Regions from separate parts of the Kocuria sp. 2SI genome, predicted to be linked through region 3. Evidence: riboswitches for the same ligand, from Rfam matches in the RefSeq annotation. Region 3 holds a riboswitch; each other region holds the start of a gene.
The links. Region 3 has a riboswitch for S-adenosylmethionine ahead of FFS25_RS00190 (LLM class flavin-dependent oxidoreductase). Riboswitches for the same ligand answer to the same signal wherever they lie in the genome.

Region 1 (4,409 bases), on a different contig from region 3:
GCAGCTGAGGGCCGAGAACGGACCAATTGGTCATGCCGACACCTCCTTCACGGTCGTGGCCTCTGCAAGCCGGGCGATCGTGTCCTCCACGGCCTGCGGCTCGCCCAGCAGCTCGACGGTCAGGGAGCCGAAGGACTGCTCCTGCAGCACCGACACCCCGCCGAACACGATCCTGAAGCCCACGCCGCGCTCAGCAGCGGCGCGGCTGAGCACCGTGCCGACATCGACGCCCTCGCGGATCTCCATGACCACCAGGCGGCCGTGGTGGCGCGCGCGCAGGTGCGCGAGCTCCTCGGCGTCCGGCTCGGCGTGGACGACGGTGGAGACGAAGCGACGGGTCGTGGGCGACTGCCCGGCCGAGAAGATCTGGGCCGTGGGGCCCATCTCGACCACGCGTCCGCTGTCCATGACCGCGACGCGATCGGCGATCGAGCGCACCACGTCCATCTCGTGGGTGATCAGCACGACCGTGATCCCGAACTCCCGGTTGGCCCGGCGCAGCAGCGCCAGCACCTCCTGGGTGGTCTCCGGGTCCAGTGCGGAGGTGGACTCGTCGGCCAGCAGGATCTTGGGGTTGGCAGCCAGCGCCCGGGCGATGCCCACGCGCTGCTTCTGCCCGCCCGAGAGCTGCTCGGGGTAGTTGCCCGCCCGCTCGGAGAGCCCGACGAACTCGAGCAGCTCCTTCACGCGCGCCCTGCGATCGGCCGCCGACCAGCCCGCCTGCTTCAGCGGGTACTCGACGTTGCCGGCCACTGAGCGCGACGTGAACAGGTTGAACTGCTGGAAGATCATGCCGATGTCGCGACGGATCGGGGCCAGCTGATTCTCGGTGCGGCCGTCGACCCGGCGGCCGTCGACCTCGACGACGCCGGAGGTCACCGGCTCCAGGCCGTTGATCAGGCGCACGAGCGTGGACTTGCCGGCACCCGAGTAGCCGATCACGCCGAAGATCTCGCCTCGGCGGATGTCGAGGGTGACATCGTCGACTGCGGTCACGTCCCGCTTGGTCCTGCCCTTGCCCGTGGTGAAGGACTTGGTGACGCCGTCGAAGCGCACGATCGCCTCGGTCTCGGGCCCGGGCCGACGCCGCTGCGTGTCAGCGGCGTCGGCCACCGGCTCGCTGTCGGGGTGGAACTGCTCGGCCGGGGTCACTTCTGGAGGTCCTCCTCGTAATCGGAGAGGACCTGCTCCAGCTCCTCCTGCGAGAGTTCCATGGTCACCGCGGTGCCCTTGGTGTCCTCCTTCTCGGCCTCCTCGACCTCCGGGGTGTGGAAGAGATCGGCGACCTTGTGGAGGGTCTCGTCGTCCTTGTTGGCCTCGGTGGTGGCGAACAGGTTCACGTACGGACGGGCGTTCTCGTTCTCGGCGCCGTCGGAGGCCAGGGCCGAATCGGGATCGATGTCGCCGCGGGCCAGGAAGTCGTTGTTGATGACGGAGCCGGCCACAGAGTCCAGAGACAGCACGGTCTGCTCGGCCGAGACCGGGGTGACGGAGACCTTCGAGGCCTCGGTGTCGATGTCCGACTCGGTCGGGGCGGTGGTGTCCGAGGTGAACTCGACCAGGCCGTTGGCCTGCAGCAGCAGCAGCGCGCGCGACTGGTTGATCGAGTCGTTGGGGATGGCGATCTCGTCGCCGTCCTGGATGTCCTCGAGCGACTCGTACTCGTTGGAGTACAGGCCCAGCGGGTAGATCGAGGTCGAGGCGATCGGGGTGACGGTCTCCCCGGAGCTGTTGTTGTAGTCCGCCAGGTACGCGATGTGCTGGAACCAGTTCATGTCGACGTCGCCGGAGACGGTCGCCGGGTTGACCTGGCTGTACTCGGAGAGCTCGACCAGCTCGACGGTGATGCCCTCCTCCTCGGCCTTCTCCACGAGGGCCTCGTTCACGGGGGTGGTGCCGACGACGCCGATCTTGATGACCCCGTCGTCGTAGGGGGCCTCATCGGAGTCGCCGCCGCCGCAGCCGGCGAGGGTCAGGCCGAGGACTGTGGTCACGGCCAGGGCGGAGAGACGGTGTGCGCGCATGGGAGGGGTTGCCTTTCGTTCAGCGAGCTGTCCGATCCCATCGGGGTGACCGGCGGCGCTGAACGTCAGGCGTGCGCATCGATGCTGCGCACGAACCCAAATCCGTGCTTGCCGCGGTGCGGAACCGGAGCCGAATGGTCATCTGGGGCACCCCACCACGGTGAGAGGGTTGCCGTCCGGCCAGCCAGAGCTTCGCGCCGGATCTCGTCATCCGGCGCAGATCCTAGCATCTGAGTCCGGTGCGGGCGAGCCCCCCACGAGGCCTGGCACGGGCTCTGGCTCAGGCACCGGATGCACGTCGGCCGCGTCCCGGAGGCCGGCTCATCGACGCCTCTGCCTCACCAGCTCATCAGCGCGGGAGCGAGCCCAGGCCTCGGCTGCCAGCACCGATTCGAGGCTCAGCTCGTCGACGGGCTCATGCTCCCGCACGACTTCGGCCACGAGCTCGACGATCTCCAGGAAGCCCAGGCGCCCGGCGTGGAAGGCCAGGACCGCCTGCTCGTTCGCGGCGTTGAACACGGCAGGGCCGGTGGGCCCTGAAGCCGCCGCCTCCTTGAGCAGACGCACCGCTGGGAAGGCCTCCTCATCCAGCGGCTCGAAGCTCCAGGTCGCCGCCTGAGTCCAGTCGCACGGCGAGGCGGCGCCCGGGACCCGATGCGGCCAGCCGAGGCCCAGCGCGATCGGCAGGCGCATGTCCGGCGGGGAGGCCTGAGCCATGGTGGAGCCGTCCACGAACTGCACCATCGAGTGCACGACGGACTGCGGGTGCACCACCACGTCGATGCGCTCCAAGGGGATGTCGAAGAGCAGGTGGGCCTCGAGGACCTCGAGGGCCTTGTTGACCATGGTCGAGGAGTTCGTGGTCACCATCAGCCCCATGTCCCAGGTGGGATGAGCCAGGGCGTCCTGCGGGCGCACGTCCCGCAGGGAATCGCGCGAGCGCCCGCGGAAGGGTCCACCGGAGGCCGTCAGCACGAGCCGATCGACCTCTGCCGACGCGCCGCTGCGCAGCGCCTGGGCCAGGGCTGAGTGCTCGGAGTCCACGGGGATCAGCGGGTCGTCGTGCGGGGAGGCCTGCGCGGCTCGGCGCACCAGCTCACCGCCGGCGATCAGCGACTCCTTGTTGGCCAGGGCCAGCAGCTTGCCGGCCTCCAGGGCGGCAAGGGTGGGGGCCAGCCCGATCGAGCCGGTGATGCCGTTGAGGACGAGATCGGCCCCCGGCGCTCGCGCCGCCTGCACGGCGGCCTCCGATCCCGCGAGGATCTGCGGGGAATAGTCCTCCCCCAGCGCCAGGACCCGCGAGGCGATCATGCGCTCGAGCAGCGCCGCGTCCTGGACATCGCCGGACGTCGCCACGAGCGGGGCCCGGGTCTCGACGGCCTGCTCCGCGAGCAGCTCGAGGTTCGACGAGCCGGCCGCCAGGGCCACCACCCGGAATGGGGCCTGCTGATCGGCCGACGCCGCGGCGGTGCGCACGACGTCGAGCGCCTGCGTGCCGATGGAGCCGGTCGAGCCCAGGATGCAGATGCGGCGCTGGGACTCGGCCCACAGGGGAGCCTGGGGGGCGGGACGCTGTTCGCTGGAGATCTCGGACATGGCTCCAGTATGCCGACCTGCCTCCAGTGCTGCCGGAGCGCGTTGGACGCGCCCCCCCCTTCCGCGCACGCCCCCTGGCCCGGAGGAGACGAAGCGCCCCGCCCCTCTCGACGAGGGACGGGGCGCTTGCAGGTGCTGCGGAACGCGTCGGCTCAGCGCTCGACGGCACCGCCGCGGCTGCCCTTGGTGAGGGCGCCGTAGATGAACAGCACGACGAGCGCGCCGATGATGGCGAGCACGATCGAGCCGATGGACAGGGTGCTGCCGGCCGGGTGCAGGCCCGGGATGACCATGGCGATCAGGCCGCCGACGAAGGCGCCGACGATGCCCAGGATGATGGTCATCACGATGCCGCCGCCCTGCTTGCCGGGCATGATGAGCTTGGCGATGGCGCCGGCGATGATGCCGAGAACCAGCCAGGCGATGATGGATCCGATCATGGTGCTTCTCCTCTTCCGGGACGCAAGTGCGACGTCCCTGAACTGGGGGTCGAGTGCTCAGACTGCTGAGCATCTCCTCGAGAGTAGACCCTGAGCGGCTCGGGGGGAGCATCCTAGCCCCGAGCCGCTGAGGCGTCTCTCACACTTCTCTCAGATGCACTTGTGCATCGAATCGCCCCAGGTCAGCCCCGAGATGATCCGAGAGCCGCGCAGCTCAGTGATCGACCGGGGGCTCGGCCCCGACTCCCGTCATGGAGCGGACCTCCATCTCGGCCTGCTTCTCGCGGTTCTCGCGGCGGCTCTCCGTGAGCGAGCCGATGATGGCCAGCAGGAAGCCGACCGGGATCGA
Region 2 (4,409 bases), on a different contig from region 3:
GCACAGCTGCTCCTCGAAGGCATTGCGGGTGGGATTGGAGCCGCGGGAGTACTCGTGGCCGTCGCGCAGGACGTTGATGCCGTCCTGGACGAAGGTGGAGGTCTGGTAGACCGGCGGGATGACCGCACCGGTCAGCCGGTCCGGCTCCTGGCCGGCGTGGACGGCGCGCGTGGTGAACCCGCTCATGCCTGCACCTCCTGGCGCTGGTCGCGGCGCGCGCCGCTCGGCTCGTCCTCGGAGCGCACCGGGGCGCCGTCCGTCGACGATCCCGGGGCACCTTCTGCGGCCGGGATCTCAGCGCCGCGCGCGGCCTCGACGCGCAGCAGCTCATCGAGCGAGGACTGCAGATCGGCGATCAGGTCGTCGACCGCCTCCAGCCCGATCGACAGCCGCAGGGTCTGCCAGCTGATCCCGCCGGCCAGTCGCTGCTCCTCCGAGAGACGGCAGTGGGTCATGGCCGCGGGATGGTTGATCAGCGATCGGACGTCGCCGATGTTGGCCACCAGCTTGAAAAGCCGCAGGGAGTCGACGAATCCGGCCACTGCGGCATCCGAGCACTCCAGCTCGAAGCCGAAGACCGACCCGACGCCCTGGGGGAAGTCGCGCTCGGCGATCTCCCGATCGGCGGAGCCCTCGATCAGGGGGTGGTGCACGCAGCGCACCGCCGGATGCGTGCTCAGGAACTCGGCGATGCGAGCGGCGCTGTCCGAGTGGCGGCGCATGCGCAGGTCCAGCGTCTCGAGGCCCTGGATGATCTGGGAGGCGTTGAACGGCGAGAGCGTCAGACCCAGGTCGTGCACGAACTTGGCCCGGCACAGATGCAGGAACGGCGAGCCGCCGCGCAGCTTCTCGCACAGGCTGATCCCGCCCCAGCGCGCTCGCGGCTCGGTGAACTGCGGCCAGCGAGCGGCCTCGGCCTCCCAGTCGAATCGACCGGAGTCGATCACGACGCCGGCCAGCGACGTCCCGTGCCCGCCGAAGAACTTGGTGGCCGAATGCACCACGATATCCGCCCCGTGCTCGAAGGGCCGGTACAGGATCGGCGTGGCCAGGGTCGAGTCGACGATCACCGGGAGCCCCCGCTCATGGGCGATGCGGGAGATCGCGTCCAGATCCGCCAGCGTGGCCAGCGGGTTGCCGATGGACTCGAGGAAGAAGCCCCGAGTGTCCTCCGTGATCGCCTCCGACCAGGCCGAGGGGTCAGCGGGATCGACGTAGGTGACGGTCGCGCCGAGATCGGCCAGCGTGTCACCGAGCAGGTCGACGGTGCCGCCGTAGATCTTCTCCGAGACCACCAGGTGCTTGCCGGGGCCCGTGCTGATCAGCGCGAGCAGGGCCGCGGCGACGGCGGACTGGCCCGAGCCCATGGCCACGGCCCCCACTCCGCCCTCGAGATCGGCGACCTTCTGCTCCAGGACGGCGACCGTGGGGTTGCCCGTGCGGGAGTAGGTGAAGCCCGGGGTGGTCTGGGCGAACATGGCGGCGGCAGCCGCGTGGTCCGGGAACTCGAAGGCCGAGGACTGGTAGATCGGCACCGGCAGCGTGGCCTGGACGGGGGCGGCAGGGGCGCCCGGATCGGATCCGGCCCGGCCGGCGTGGATCTGGCGTGTGGCCAGCGACGTCGAGCTCTTGAGCTCGTCGCAGGGCGAGGACGTCATGAGAGGTGTCTTCCGTGACGGGGTGCTCTTGACCTGCACGTCCCGCCGGAGCTTGTTCGTGCGCTGCGTCAGGTGCAGGCCGCTTCGTCATCCGAACCACCCTTGAACATGGGGTTGGTGCACAGCCAAGTCGGAGCTTGGCAGCTGTGTCTCGTGAAGCCGGTCCGATACTAGCACCACACCGATCGAGCCGTCAGGACCTCCGTGCGGGCGGGACCAGCAGCAGGACCGCCGCGACCATGGCCGCCGCGCCGCCGAGGGCCAGCGGGATGCCGAGCAGGAAGCGGACCTCCAGCACGGCTGCGGAGAAGACGAGGACGGCCGCGGCGAGGATGCGGACCCACGCCCGTCCGTCCGGCGATGAGGAGCGATCGGGACTCGAAGCTCGCAGCGGCGCGGATCCGTCGGCTCGGGGCGCGGTCGAGGGCCGCTCACCCGAGGGCGATCCTCCGGCTGCGGGCCCCTCCGGTTCGGGCTCGCGGGCGACGATCCGCCCCGCCACGGCCTCCAGGACGCCCAGCGGACGCACGACCAGCAGGACCATCGCCCAGCAGAGCAGCCCGATCGGCAGGCGCCACAGCCACCACTGCGCTGAGCCGGGCACCGGATCCGGGCCGCCGAGCAGCCACCACACCGCCATCACGGCCACGATCACCGGCAGGTGCCACAGGTACAGGGTCGCGGCCCGCGAGCCGACGACCCAGGCGACGGCCTGCGCGGGACGCCATCGCATGAGCCGCTCCAGAGCCGGCGAGCACAGCTGCAGGACGCAGGCCTGAGCCGCGCCGAGGGCGATCATGCACAGCGTGGGCGGGTTCAGGGCCGACAGCCCGTCCGCACCCCACCAGGGCAGGCTCGTCAGGCAGAGCATCACCAGGACCGACAGGGCCGTGATCCCGAGCAGTCTTCCTGCCGAGGCACGAGCGAAGGATCCGTCGTGGCGGAAGAAGCCGATCTGATGGATCGCCAGCCAGACCGGGGCGAAGCCGAGCAGGCCCCACCACGGCCGCTCCGCGGCGATGCGCAGCACCTCGATCGCAGCGCTGAGCCCCACCAGCGCAGCCAGGGTGAGAACGGGCCGGCGATCGTGCAGCCCGTGCAGCAGCGGCACACCGACCAGGCACGCGGTATAGGCGCCCACGAACCACAGGTGCATCCCGAGCCCCCGCAGCGCCATCGAGGCCCAGTCGGCGGGCATCCCCACGAGCGCCGCGAGGGCGCCGGCCAGCGCCAGGGCGACCCACACAGCGCTCGCAGGCACGACCAGGCGCAGCAGCCGGGCGCGCACCCAGGCCGGCCCGCGGACGCCCTCCGCCGACTGGCGCGACCACGAGATCGCCGAGGCGCACCCTCCCACCACGAAGAACAGCGGCATGACCTGCACGAGCCACGACACCGGGGCGTACCAGGAGGCCTCGGTGGGGGCCATGACGCTGCGCAGCGCGCCCGTGCTCGGATCCGTCGTGAGCGTGACCAGGAGGATGTGGAGCACGACCACGGCGATCAGGCAGGCGACCCGAGCAGCATCCAGCGCGAGATCGCGCTGCGCAGGGATGGTCTGCGCAGCGCGCCGGCCGCGGGAGGTGCTCAGCTTCGTCACGTCTCCGATCGTCACACGACGGCGGCATCGCAGGGGGCTCGGCGGGTGCCCGGGAGCGCAGCAGCGCGATTGTGACGTCAGAGCGTCTTCTTCCGCAGGTCGGGGCATCGGATCGCCCCGATGCCTTCTGCCGGAAGGCCTCCGCTGTTACGGTTACCCAAGAGTCATTTAGATATGGCGGATCGGGCATGGATCCGCCTGGATCCGCGCTGTGGCAGGGCTGAGAGACAGCTCCGCTTCCGCCGGTGGGTCTGTACGCGGCACAGCGGATCGCCTAATCTGGACTCGGGTCGCACCACGATGACGTCGGAGACCCTTCCCCCCGCAATTCCGACGATCAGCGCAGGAGCAGCAGTGACTGTCACGAGCACCAGACTGGGCCGGCTGGGATCTCCCCAGCACCACAAGACGCCCCGCTCCCCCATGTGCCATGAGTGCACCACCGATCTCTACCTCAAGTTCCGGGTCTTCCTGCCCTCCACCCGCAAGCGCAGCCGCGTCCCGGGGCTGCGCCGGATCATGGGCCGCGTGCTGCGCTGCGCGGTCCGCCCCGGCGGACGCGTCGAGTACTTCTGCCAGAAGTGCGGCACGCAGCAGCGCCACCTCATCCCGGAGGGCTGGGAGCCCACCTCCAAGGGCCTGACCCCGTGCGATGTCCAGGACCTGGCCTCGGTGTTCATCGCCCCAGGCGAGTCCCTGCCCACGGAAGAGGTCCGCCAGCAGCTCCTGGGCCCGGAGCCCGCACCGGCCGCCCGAGCTGAGAAGACCCTGAGCCTCCGAGAGAGCCGGCTCCCGGCCTGATCCGGCCCGCGCCGGAGCCGTCGCTCTGCGCACCCGTCGGAGGCAGATGACACAATCAGGAGGTCCCCCTCCCGCGGGCGGCTTGAGCGCACCCGCCCTCGCATGCCGCTCGTTCACCGTCGGTTCATTCCGGGGTTGCAGGGTGGACGACGACCTTCTACAGCACCAGCCCGCTCGGTTCGGCGTCGTGATCCTTCCGATCCCCGCGCCGAGAGGCGCACGGAAACGGAGATGACGTGAAGATTGCGATCCTCGGCGGCGACGGATTCTGCGGCTGGCCTGCCGCCCTGCACCTCTCGGAGCGAGGTCACGACGTCATCACCGTGGACAACATGTCCCGCCGTCGGATC
Region 3 (4,409 bases):
ATCGGACTTCGAGGACCGGTTGCGCGTGAGTGCCCACGAGATCGACGGCCACCGCGTCCTGCGCGCAGAGGGCTCGTCGGTGCCCACCTGCCTGGCCGGCGTGGCCCTGGCCGTCCGGGACCGGACGGGGCGGCCGTCGCACCTCTACCTCGAGTGGTCCGACGGCTCGCCGCTGGTGAACTCCCTGCGCTTCCTGCTCCTCGGCCGCGGTCAGACGGCGACGGCCGTGCACGAGGTCCTGCGCCGGGCGGTGGCGCGCAAGCAGGACCGCCCGTTCGTGCACGTGACGTGAGGCTCCGCGCAGGGCTGCGGACGCAATCCTCGGGAACCGCAGCTTGAATTTCTGGACGCATACATCGCCACTGCATCCCTGCCAGTGATGGCAAAGGCCCTCGGAAGGGCCAGGGCCTCTGCCAGCTGCCGTTCCCCAGCCCTCAGCCGAGATCCCGCGCCGGGGTGTCCGCCGTGGACGGCCTGCCCATGTAGGCCCCGCGGTACTTGGCCGCCGGGTGGGTGTCGAGCACCTTGGTCTGCCCTGCACCGTAGACGTTCTCGCGCAGGGTGGGGCCGTCGTAGTCGGTGCGGTAGCGCCCGCGCTTCTGCAGCTCCGGGACCACCTGCTCCACGAAGTCCTCGAACGAGCCCGGGGACACGTGGTAGGCCAGGTTGATCCCGTCCAGGCCGCCCTCGTCGATCCAGGTCTCGAGCTGATCGGCCACGGTCTGCGGGGAGCCCACGACCACATCGCCCATGCCGCCGATCGCGCAGTGGCGGGCGATCTCCTCGCGCGTCCACTGCTTGGTGCCGTCCTGCATGGTGAACGGCGTGAGGAAGGACTGGATGGCCTCGGTCTTGACGTAGTTCAGGACCTCGTCCTCCTGGAACGTGGACAGATCCAGCCCGGACCAGCCGCCGATGATGGCCTGCGAGGCCTCCAGGTTGGCGTAGCTCTGGTACTCGCGGTACTTGGCCTGGGCCTTCTCGTCGGTCTCATCGACCACCACGGAGAGCATCGCGTAGATCTTCACGTCGTCCCGGTCACGGCCCTCGGCCTCGACCTTGTCGCGGATCCGGTCGGTCATGTACCGGGTGAGGTCCGGGCGCAGGGCGCCGATGAACACGGCTTCGGCGTGCTTGCCCGCGAAGGCCTGCCCGCGCGAGGAGGCCCCGGCCTGGAAGATCAGCGGGGTGCGCTGCGGGCTGGGCTCGGTGAGCGCCGCACCAGGCACCGTGAAGTGCTTGCCCTGGTGCTGGATCGGGTGGACCTTGGCCGGATCGGCGTAGATCCCGCGCTCCACGTCCTTCACGACGGCGTCGTCCTCCCAGGAGCCCTCCCACAGCTTGTAGCAGACGTCGAGGAACTCCTCGGCGATCTCGTAGCGCTCGTCGTGCTCGATCTGGGTGGGCAGACCCTGGTTCTCGGCCGCCGAAGGCAGGTAGGAGGTCACCACGTTGAAGCCCACGCGCCCGCGGGTCAGGTGATCCAGCGTCGCGTACTTGCGCGCCAGCGTGTACGGCTGCTCGTAGGTGACCGCACTGGTCACGCCGAAGCCGAGGTTCTTCGTCACCGCGGCCATGGCGGAGATCTGCATGAACGGATCGTTGACCGGGACCTGCGCGCCGTCGGCGATCGAGGGGGCGGCCGAGTTGCGGTAGATGTCGTAGATGCCGACAACGTCGGCCAGGAACAGGGCGTCGAAGCGGCCCCGCTCGAGCACCTGGGCCAGGTGCGTCCAGTACTCGATCGTGTTGTACTCCGTGGCCCGCGAGCGCGGGTGGCGCCACAGCCCGAAGCTCTGGTGATCCACGCAGGTCATGTCGAAGGCGTTCAGGGAGATCCGCTTGGCCATGGGAGGCTGCTCCTGAGGGGTCAGACCCGCGCCCCGTGCGCCGCTCATGCCGCGGCCAACCTGCGGGTCCAGCGCGTGCATGCGCCGCACTTGCCGCACGCGGTCTAGCGAGCGGCCCGATCCTCACCTGGGGCACCCCGCTACGGGAGAGGGTTGCCGTCCGGCCAGCCAGGGCTGTGGGCCGGAACTCTTGATCGTGTGAGCGTCATCCTATGCACACCTGAGGCGACGGTGCGAAGCCCGTCCCGTGCGTTGCCCCGCTCGTCCTCCGATTTGCTGTCTCCCCGGACCAGGGCATTGAATGACCCCGGTTCCCATCCGGAGCGGCCGAGAGACCTGGCTCGTCGACGCCGCAGCAACCAGTGCCGTCCATTACGCGGCACAAGGTGCTAATGCCAGGACCGATGGAGTGATGTGATGATCTCTGCGCCCCCGTCCGCCCTGAGCACGGTCGATGCCGCCGCCCTGACCTTCGATGGCGTCGGCAAGTCCTTCCCCTCTTCCGGCGGCCTCCAGCGCGATGTCCTGGCCGACGTCAGCTTCCATGTCCGCCCCGGCGAGATCGTCTCGGTGCTGGGCCCGTCGGGCTGCGGCAAGTCGACCCTGCTGCGCGCGGTGGCCGGTCTCGGCACGGCCTCCGCCGGCCGGGTCCTGATCGACGACGCGCCCGTGCACGGCCTGGACCCGCGCTGCGCGGTGGGCTTCCAGGAGCCGCGGCTGCTGCCCTGGCGCACGGTGGCCCGCAACGTGGCGCTCGGGCTGCCCCGCGGGGTCCGGGGCCGCGAGGCCGAGCAGCGCGTGGCGCACCTGCTCGAGCTGGTGCGGCTGACGAAGCATGCCGAGGACCGCCCGTCGGAGATCTCCGGCGGCATGGCCCAGCGGGCCTCGCTGGCCAGGGCGCTGGCGCGCAATCCGCAGGTGCTGCTGCTCGACGAGCCGTTCGGGGCGCTCGATGCCCTGACCCGTCTGAAGATGCAGGACCTGCTGCTGGAGATCCACGCCGCAGATCCCACGACGGTGCTGGTGGTCACCCACGATGTGGAAGAGGCCCTGGTGCTCTCCGACCGCGTGGTCGTGCTCGGGACGCCGCCGGAAGGCGGGCCGGCAGGGATCCAGGAGATCCTCACGGTCGACTCGCCGCGACCGCGCCACCGCGATGATCCCGAGCTGACGCAGGCCCGCACGCACCTGCTCGGCCTGCTGGGCGTGGAGGCATGAGCGGGCTGACGCGTCGTCGCCTGCTGGGCCTGGCCGCCGCCGGGGCCGCCGCCGCGCCCCTGTCCGGGTGCGTCATGGAGGGCGAGGGCCCGGGCCGCGGCATGGCCGCCGGCTCGGACACCGAGATCTACCTGGACTACGCGACCTACAACCCGCTGTCGCTGATCATCCGCGAGAAGGGCTGGCTGGAGACCGTCGCCGCAGAGGACGGCCAGGAGGTCCACTGGACGTTCTCGGCCGGGTCCAACAAGGCCAACGAGTTCCTGCGCGGCGGGGCGATCGACATCGGCTCGACCGCGGGCTCGGCCGCGCTGCTGGCGCGCACCAACCGCTCCCCCATCCGCGCGATCGACATCTGCTCCCAGCCGGAGTGGGCAGCACTCGTACGCACCGCGGACTCGCCCCTGCGCTCGGTCGAGGATCTGCGCGGCAGGTCGGTGGCGGCCACCAAGGGCACGGATCCCTACTTCTTCCTGCTGCAGGCGCTGTCGGCGGCGGATATGGGCTTCGACGAGACCACCGTGGTCAACCTCCAGCACGCCGACGGCCGCTCCGCCCTGACCAGCGGGCAGGTGGACGCCTGGTCCGGGCTCGACCCGATCATGGCCGGCGCCGAGCAGGACGGGGCGGTGCTGTTCCAGCGCGACCTGGCCTTCAACACCTACTGCTTCCTCAACGCCCGCGAGCTGTTCCTGGAGATCAACCCGCGCGGGGCCCAGATGGTCGTGGACGTCTACGCCCACGCCCGCGCCTGGGCGCTGGAGAACCCCCAGGAGGGCATCGCGATCCTGGCCCGCGAGTCCGACATCGACCGGGGCACCGCCGCCCGCGTCTGGGAGCGCACGCACCTGGACATCGACCCGGTCCCCGGCGACGACCAGCTCGAGGTCCTCGAGCGCATCGCCCCGATCCTCGTGGAGACCGGTGACGTCCCCGACCTGGAGACCGTCCAGAAGGCCATCGACACCATCCTCGACGCGCGGTTCGCGCAGGAGGCCAGCGCCCAGCGCGCGGCCGAGATCATCGAAGGGCACAGCGCATGAGCGTCACGACCACCTCCGCACCAGCCTCCGAGGCTCCGGAGCCCGCGGGCTCCGACCGTCCCGGCTCCCAGCGTCCGGACTCGCAGCGCTCGGTCCGCACCCCCGCCCCGCGGGGCTCCATCCTGCGCAGCCCCTGGGCCCGGCTCGGCCTGGGCCTGCTGCTGCCGGTGGCACTGCTCGCGCTGTGGCAGCTGCTGTCCACGAACGGCACGTTCTCCCCGGTGCAGCTGCCGCGTCCCCTGGCGGTCCTGCAGGCCGGTGGCGAGCTGCTGGCCGACGGGGCGCTGTGGACCCACAT

Region 1: linked by a shared signal. The riboswitch ahead of FFS25_RS05550 (MetQ/NlpA family ABC transporter substrate-binding protein) and the one ahead of FFS25_RS00190 (LLM class flavin-dependent oxidoreductase) in region 3 are both predicted to bind S-adenosylmethionine.
Region 2: linked by a shared signal. The riboswitch ahead of FFS25_RS12415 (O-acetylhomoserine aminocarboxypropyltransferase/cysteine synthase family protein) and the one ahead of FFS25_RS00190 (LLM class flavin-dependent oxidoreductase) in region 3 are both predicted to bind S-adenosylmethionine.

Annotation. Positions count from the first base shown of each region.
Region 1 is NZ_SCNB01000007.1:5,875-10,283, forward strand. It holds gene FFS25_RS05540 (methionine ABC transporter permease) at 1-34, opposite strand, end outside; gene FFS25_RS05545 (methionine ABC transporter ATP-binding protein) at 31-1,113, opposite strand; gene FFS25_RS05550 (MetQ/NlpA family ABC transporter substrate-binding protein) at 1,149-2,024, opposite strand; SAM riboswitch class IV at 2,124-2,236, opposite strand; gene dxr (1-deoxy-D-xylulose-5-phosphate reductoisomerase) at 2,346-3,620, opposite strand; gene FFS25_RS05560 (GlsB/YeaQ/YmgE family stress response membrane protein) at 3,773-4,060, opposite strand; gene FFS25_RS05565 (monocarboxylic acid transporter) at 4,275-4,409, opposite strand, start outside.
Region 2 is NZ_SCNB01000030.1:15,385-19,793, reverse strand. It holds gene FFS25_RS12420 (cystathionine gamma-synthase) at 1-186, opposite strand, end outside; gene FFS25_RS12415 (O-acetylhomoserine aminocarboxypropyltransferase/cysteine synthase family protein) at 183-1,658, opposite strand; SAM riboswitch class IV at 1,708-1,817, opposite strand; gene FFS25_RS12410 (acyltransferase family protein) at 1,852-3,258, opposite strand; gene FFS25_RS12405 (hypothetical protein) at 3,613-4,059, shown strand; gene FFS25_RS12400 (NAD-dependent epimerase/dehydratase family protein) at 4,296-4,409, shown strand, end outside.
Region 3 is NZ_SCNB01000001.1:44,388-48,796, forward strand. It holds gene FFS25_RS00185 (APC family permease) at 1-292, shown strand, start outside; gene FFS25_RS00190 (LLM class flavin-dependent oxidoreductase) at 435-1,850, opposite strand; SAM riboswitch class IV at 1,932-2,046, opposite strand; SAM riboswitch class I at 2,162-2,269, shown strand; gene FFS25_RS00195 (ABC transporter ATP-binding protein) at 2,268-3,068, shown strand; gene FFS25_RS00200 (aliphatic sulfonate ABC transporter substrate-binding protein) at 3,065-4,111, shown strand; gene FFS25_RS00205 (ABC transporter permease) at 4,108-4,409, shown strand, end outside.